Regions from separate parts of the Pseudarthrobacter sp. S3 genome, predicted to be linked through region 1. Evidence: riboswitches for the same ligand, from Rfam matches in the RefSeq annotation. Region 1 holds a riboswitch; each other region holds the start of a gene.
The links. Region 1 has a riboswitch for S-adenosylmethionine ahead of ACQCSV_RS18810 (DUF1737 domain-containing protein). Riboswitches for the same ligand answer to the same signal wherever they lie in the genome.
Positions count from the first base shown of each region.

Region 2: another riboswitch for S-adenosylmethionine. It lies ahead of ACQCSV_RS13365 (aminotransferase class V-fold PLP-dependent enzyme); the one in region 1 lies ahead of ACQCSV_RS18810 (DUF1737 domain-containing protein).
Region 3: another riboswitch for S-adenosylmethionine. It lies ahead of ACQCSV_RS02670 (amidohydrolase family protein); the one in region 1 lies ahead of ACQCSV_RS18810 (DUF1737 domain-containing protein).

Region 1 is NZ_CP189583.1:3,904,109-3,906,367, reverse strand. It holds gene ACQCSV_RS18820 (O-succinylhomoserine sulfhydrylase) at 1-437, opposite strand, end outside; gene ACQCSV_RS18815 (rhodanese-like domain-containing protein) at 434-847, opposite strand; gene ACQCSV_RS18810 (DUF1737 domain-containing protein) at 844-1,113, opposite strand; SAM riboswitch class IV at 1,127-1,242, opposite strand; gene ACQCSV_RS18805 (long-chain-fatty-acid--CoA ligase) at 1,341-2,259, opposite strand, start outside.
Region 2 is NZ_CP189583.1:2,788,339-2,790,597, forward strand. It holds gene hisN (histidinol-phosphatase) at 1-778, shown strand, start outside; SAM riboswitch class IV at 935-1,048, shown strand; gene ACQCSV_RS13365 (aminotransferase class V-fold PLP-dependent enzyme) at 1,084-2,259, shown strand, end outside.
Region 3 is NZ_CP189583.1:536,045-538,303, forward strand. It holds SAM riboswitch class IV at 308-430, shown strand; gene ACQCSV_RS02670 (amidohydrolase family protein) at 866-2,113, shown strand.

The DNA.
Region 1 (2,259 bases):
GCAGCCCACTGTTCGAGGTCCGGGCCGTCAACGAACACGGTTTCCACGCCCCAGCGCGGCAGGATCTCGTTCAGGATCACAAAGCAGGAACCGAACAGTGAACGCGCGGCAACCACCCGGTCCCCGGCCGCCAGCAGGGCGCCCAGGGCGGTGAAGACCGCTGACATCCCAGATGCCGTCGCAAAGCACGCTTCGGTGCCTTCGAGCAGGCGAAGGCGTTCCTGGAAGGTGGCCACGGACGGGTTGCCGTACCGGGAGTAGACGAAGCGTTCGTCCTCGCCGGTGAAGGCGCGCTCGGCGGCGGCAGCGGACTCGTAGACGAAGCCGGAGTTCAGGAAGACCGGCTCGGTGGTCTCCTGGAAGTTGGTGCGGTCCAGCCCGCCGCGGACGGCCTGCGTTTCGGCGCTCCAGCCGGCGGCGTCTGGGTTGAAGGTCACTTGGCTATTCCCAGGTTGGTGGGGAGGCCGCGGTTCTTCCAGCCGTTGACGGTGCGCTCGCCGTAGCGGTCCGTCTCGCCTTCGAAACCCTCAAGGACGTTGTAAGCGGTGAAGCCGGCCTGCGTCGCGGCGATGGCGGCGGCGATGGAGCGCTGGCCCGAGCGGCAGAGGAACACCAGTTCGGCGCCGTCGTCCTCCGGTGCCTGCTGTGTCAGGTCGGTGATGAAATCCGGGTTGGGGATGCCGCCGGGGAAGGTCCACGGGATGAACAGGGGATCGTGGTCCGTGGCCTTGGTGTCGGGGATGCCGATGTGGGCCCATTCGCCTTCGGTCCGTACGTCCACCATAATGGCGCCCTGCTCCAGCTTGGCCCAGGCTTCGTGCGGGGTGAGGTCTCCGGCGTAGCTCATGCGTGGCCCTCGCCGTCGAAATCGAGGTCTTCAACGGCGGTGGCCACGGCGGCGTCCGCCGTTGCGATGGCTGCCGGGAGGATCAGTGCCTGCGCAACAATCACGCTGGTGCCGTTGAACGTGGCGGCGGGGCTGCCGTGCAGGACATACCCTTCGGCCAGGGCAGTGGAAATCCGTTCACAGAAAGACCTGTCGTCCGGCCCGGTGACAAGCCGGTACGACAGTTTTTCTTCGGGGGCAGGGTCAGGGGCGGGGGCGTTAGGCACGACGGAACTCCTTCTTTCACGCTTGCAGCTCGAATGGGTCGATATGCCGAGTATTCACCTGAGGCACCCCGCCGCGAAAGGGAGGGTTGCCGACCGGCCAGTCAGGGCTTGGCGCCGGTTCTCATTACTCCCGAAAAACGTAACACTCGCCCCGCCCCGCCGCACCGCCGCCGTCGTCATGTTCCGTAACCAACGCGTGTTTCCTGTCCCGCATCATTCCCGCCTGATCACCCTGTTGGAGTATGGGCGGCGCTGTACCGGGCGGTGAGTTCGCGCTTGAGGACCTTGCCGCTGGGGCCGGTGGGGAATTCGGTGACTAGGGTAATGATCCGCGGATACTTATAGGCCGCCAATTCCGCGGCGGCGAAGTCCCGCAACTCATCAACGGTGGCGCTGCTGCCCGGATTGAGGACGACGGCGGCCGCCACCTCCTGCCCATGGGTTTCGTCGGGGACGCCATAGACGGCAACGCTCAGGACTGCCTCGTGCCGGCTGAGGACTTCCTCTACCTCGCGCGGGTAGACGTTGAAGCCGTTCCGGATGATCATCTCCTTCTTCCGGTCCAGGATCCGGAGGTAGCCGTCCCCGTCCTTGGTGCCCAGGTCGCCGGTCCGGAACCAGCCGTCCACCACAGCCTCGGCGGTGGCTTCGGGCCGGTTGAGGTAGCCCGTGAAGAGGTTGTGCCCCCGGACCACCAGCTCGCCTAACTCGCCCGTGGGCAGCAGTTCGATGGCATCTTGGACGTCCGCGCGGGCGATCTCCACCTGGACTCCCCAAATGGCCTGGCCGACCGTTCCGGGCCGCGGCGCTTTGCCTACATGGTTGAAGGTGGCAACCGGGGACGTCTCGGTCAGGCCGTAGCCTTCGTAAATGTCCGAGCCGAATTCCGTCTTGAACCTGTCCATCACCGCCACCGGCAGGGACGCGCCGCCGGAGATGCAGTAGCGCAGGGCGTTGGACCGGCCGGTGTTGGTGCGGGCGGCTTCGAGCATGGCGATGTACATGGTGGGCACGCCGAAGAAGACATTGATGTTGTGCCGGGCGAGGGCATCCAGGGCTGCGTCCCCGCGGAACTTGGGCAGCATCACGATGGTGGCCCCCGCCCGCAGCCCGGTGTTGAGGACGCACGTCTGGCCGAAGGTGTGG
Region 2 (2,259 bases), 1.1 Mb from region 1:
GCGCCTTGCCCATGTGCTGGCAGATTCCGTGGATGACCAGACCATGAGCCGCTTCAAGGCACTGGACCTCCGCATCGAGACCAAGCCGGACCTGACGCCGGTCACGGACGCGGACAAGTCCGCGGAGGAAGCCATCCGCGGCCAGCTGTCCCGCTCGCGTCCCCGCGACGCCGTGCTGGGCGAGGAATTCGGCAGTTCGGGCCATGGCTCCCGCCGCTGGATCATTGATCCCATCGACGGCACCAAGAACTTTGTCCGCGGCGTCCCGGTGTGGGCCACCCTGATAGCCCTCGTGGACGAAGGCGAACCCGTGGTGGGAGTGGTCAGTGCACCCGCGCTGGGCAAGCGCTGGTGGGCCGCCAAGGGTTCCGGCGCCTACATGGGCAAGTCCCTCGCGGCCGCAACGCGGCTCCGGGTCTCGGACGTCTCCAAGCTCTCGGATGCCTCCCTGTCTTATTCCAGCCTGGGCGGCTGGAAGGAACGCGGCAACCTGGATGAATTCCTGGGACTGACCGAAGACGTGTGGCGAACACGCGCCTATGGCGATTTCTGGTCCTACTGCATGGTGGCCGAAGGTGCCGTTGACATCGCCTGCGAACCGGAACTGAATCTGTACGACATGGCCGCACTGGTGCCCATCGTGGTCGAAGCCGGCGGCCGCTTCACCTCCCTGGAGGGCCAGGACGGACCGTTCGGCGGCAACGCCCTGGCCACGAATTCCATCCTGCACTCCGAAGTCCTCAAGCGGCTGAACCCGGATCTGGACGACCTTCTTTAGGTCGTTTTACGAATTATCGACGGCGGACGCCCCCTGATTGGGGCGTCCGCCGTCGTATCTTCGACAAATATTCCATTCCTCAAACGTGCGTAACAAAGCCCTTAACATTGGGGCGGGCTTCCTTCTCGCCCCGGCACATGTTCTACGCTCTTAACAGGTCACGAGTGCCAGCGCTAAACCCCGGTTTGCTGGCCGGCAACCCTCCATTCGCGGTGGGGTGCCCCGGGTGACGACCAGGCCGGTCCGGAATGGACACGGCAAGCGCGGATTCCCGGTACCGGGAGTCCTTTTAGAGTGAGGTCTCCTTGACAACTGCCACCGTCTCCCCCGCCAGTTTTTCCCCCAACAACGCCGCTGCGCTGATCCACGATGCCGCTACGGTCTCCGGACGCCCCCTATCCGCCGTCACCGGCGCGGAAATCCAGGCACCGTTGATCCAGGGCGGCCATGTCCGCTACGCAAACCTGGACTACGGCGCATCCGCTCCTGCCCTCTCCGTGGTGTCCGCCTACCTCAACGAGATCCTGCCGTTCTACGCCAGCGTCCACCGCGGCGCGGGCTTTGCGTCGCAGATCAGCACCTCTGTCTACGAGAACGCCCGGAACATCGTGCGCGATTTTGTGGGCGGACGCCCGGACGACTCCGTCATCTTCACCCGGAACACCACCGACTCGCTGAACCTGCTCGCAGGTTGCCTGCCAGCGACGGATGGCCGGCCGGATGGAGATGTCCTCTACCTGGACATCGAGCACCACGCCAACCTCCTGCCGTGGCAGGGCGTCCCGCACCGCAGCGTCGTCGCCGCGGACACCATCGTGGGGACCCTTGAGGTCCTGCGCGCCGAACTTGAGCAGGGCAACGTCAGTCTCCTCGCGGTCACGGGCGCCTCCAACGTCACCGGCGAGATCCTGCCGGTCAATGCCCTGGCCGCCCTCGCCCATGAGTACGGGGCGCGGATCGTGGTGGACGCCGCGCAGTTGGCGCCGCACCGACGCATCAATATCAGCACCGACGACGTCGACTACCTTGCCTTCTCCGGCCACAAGCTCTACGCGCCCTTCGGCTCCGGGGTCCTGGTGGGCCGCACGGACTGGCTCGACGCCGGTACTCCCCATCTGGCCGGCGGCGGCGCCGTCCGCGAGGCCAAGCTCGACGGCGTCAGCTGGGCCACCGGCCCGGCCCGGCACGAGGGAGGCTCCCCCAACGTCCTGGGTGCGGCTACCCTGGCACGGGCCACCCAGGTCATCGCATCCTTGGACCAGGACCGCTGGCACGCCCACGAAGCGGCCATCCGGTCATTCCTGGTTGACGGGCTCGGGAAGATCGACGGCGTCACCGTGCACCAGATCTTCTCGGATACGGACGCCGACACCGGCACCATCGGCGTGGTGAACTTCTCCGTGGCAGGATACGACGCCGGACTCGTGGCCGCGTACCTGTCGGCCGAGCACGGAGTTGGCCTCCGGGACGGCCGCTTTTGC
Region 3 (2,259 bases), 610 kb from region 1:
GGCCGGCCCGCAAATGTACGCCACATTGGGGGAAGCCGTCCCAGAGGCAGACTCCGGGAGCGTCCAAACGACCTGCGGACGCCCCGGGCCGCCCCTGGCCCAGGCCTGCAAGCGGCGGCACAAAGACACCACTGTACGTCAGGGCAGCGGCCGGCACGACAAGGAGCGTGAGATGGCAGTGGGGCGCGCTGCCCTGGCGAACAGGCGCACTGTCAGCTCTCTGCCGATAAGGAAATCTTCCGTGAAGCGTCCCTGGTGGTGGCAATGCCGAGGAAAATCCAAATAATCGGGAGTAGGCTGCGATTTACTTCATGAGATGTGACGCCAAGCTCCGACTGGTCACACGCCAACCCCATGTTCAAGGGTGGATCGGATGAAGAAGCGACCAATCGGGAACTAATGACAAACCCCCAATTGGTAAGAGCACTCGTGAAAGGCCCCTAGTGTGCCATGAAACCGCTTCTGATTGCACCGTCTCGTCCGGCGCCATGGACGAGACCCAAGAAGTATGTATTCGGGTCCTGCCGATAGTGGACACGGTTTGCGGCCTCGTCGAATTCAAGGTCGGCGAAACATGGGAAAGATGCTGGACTACGGCTTCGCGGGAACTGATTCACAGGCTCTCCCATTCAATTCATCCTGCCCAATGGTGCGCCGAAAATATGCAGCTCATAGTTACGATTGCTTTGAGGGGGCAGCCTGCGGGGCAGCCGATTAGATTTCTCCTGCTCCGCGGGCACTACGCGGTTTGTGCGGATAGTGGTGGCGTACACGCGCGGACTCTGGGGACATCCTTGCCCGCTGTTTCGACCACGGCCGGTGCCATTGAGTCACTCGCCGGGGAAATGTGACGGAGAATCGATTCATGAGTTCTCCGGAAACACATTCGGCCACGCAACGCCGCCAGTTCATCGCGGGAACAGTCGTAAGCGACAGGCGTGTCACTGAAAAGGGTGTTCTCGTCGTCGAAGGTGACCGAATCGTCTACGCTGGGCCCACCGCCGCGTTCCATGAGACGCTATTCAACTACCCGGCGTCCGCGGAAACGGTCTGTCACGAAGTTCCGGCCGGCGGATTGATCCTGCCCGGGTTTATTGACCTGCATTGCCACGGCGGAAACGGCGGTGACTTCCCTAGCGGCGACGAGGTTTCAGCGCGGAAGGCCATCGACTTCCTGCATCGCTCGGGCACGACAACGCTCCTTGCCAGCATGGTGACAGCCTCCCGGGAGGACCTTTTGCGGGGGATCGAGCTCTTTGCCGGGCTCACGGACGAAGGACTCATCGAGGGCATCCACCTCGAAGGCCCTTTTTTATCGCGCGCCCGATGCGGCGCACAGAACCCGGAATTCCTCCTGTGGCCGAACTCTGAGCTCATGGAGGAGCTGCTCCAGGCAGCTGACGGCAAACTGGTCACCATGACGTACGCCCCGGAACTGCCCGGGGCGGCTAACCTGGTGGGCCTCATGACCAGGCACGGCGTGACCCCTTCTCTGGGACATACGGACTGCGATGACGCCACGGCAGCGGCCTCCCTTGTCGCGGCACGCGAAGGCCTTCTGTCGGCCGGTTTCGAAGGCATCCGCTCGCTTCCCACGGTAACCCACCTCTTCAATGGAATGCCTCCCATGCATCACCGCTCCCCGGGTCCGGTCGCCGCCTGCCTACGCGCCGCGCAGGAGGACAAGGCGATCGTCGAGCTCATAGCGGACGGCGCGCACCTTGATCCGGCCATCGTGACCACTGTGTTCCAGCTGGTGGGTGCCACCAACATCGTTCTGGTCTCAGACTCCATGGCAGCCGCCGGGCTTACCGACGGTAACTACATGCTCGGGCCTTCCCCCGTCACCGTGACAGGCGGTGTCGCCACGTTGGACGCCACTGGCTCCCTCGCGGGCGGTACAGCGACGATGCTCGATGTCCTCCGGCGAACCGTCGCGGCCGGCGTCCGGCTCGAAGACGCAGTACTCTCCGCTACGGCCGTTCCGGCCGCTGTCCTCGGCTTATCCAATGAACTAGGGGGACTCCGCCGTGGGCTCCGCGCCGATGCAGTTGTGGTGGACAGGGACCTCACACTGGCCGGCGTTCTCCGCGGCGGGAACTGGCTCAAGTGACCCCATGGCGGATATCAGCCGTCGCTGCAACGCTTCACGCACGGACGGTGGTGCTGCCGGTCCAGCCCCGGTATGGCCACATTTGAATTGAGAGGTTTCTGCTATGTTCGAGCGTGCAAGCGTCGGTTTGGATGTCCATGCCCGCG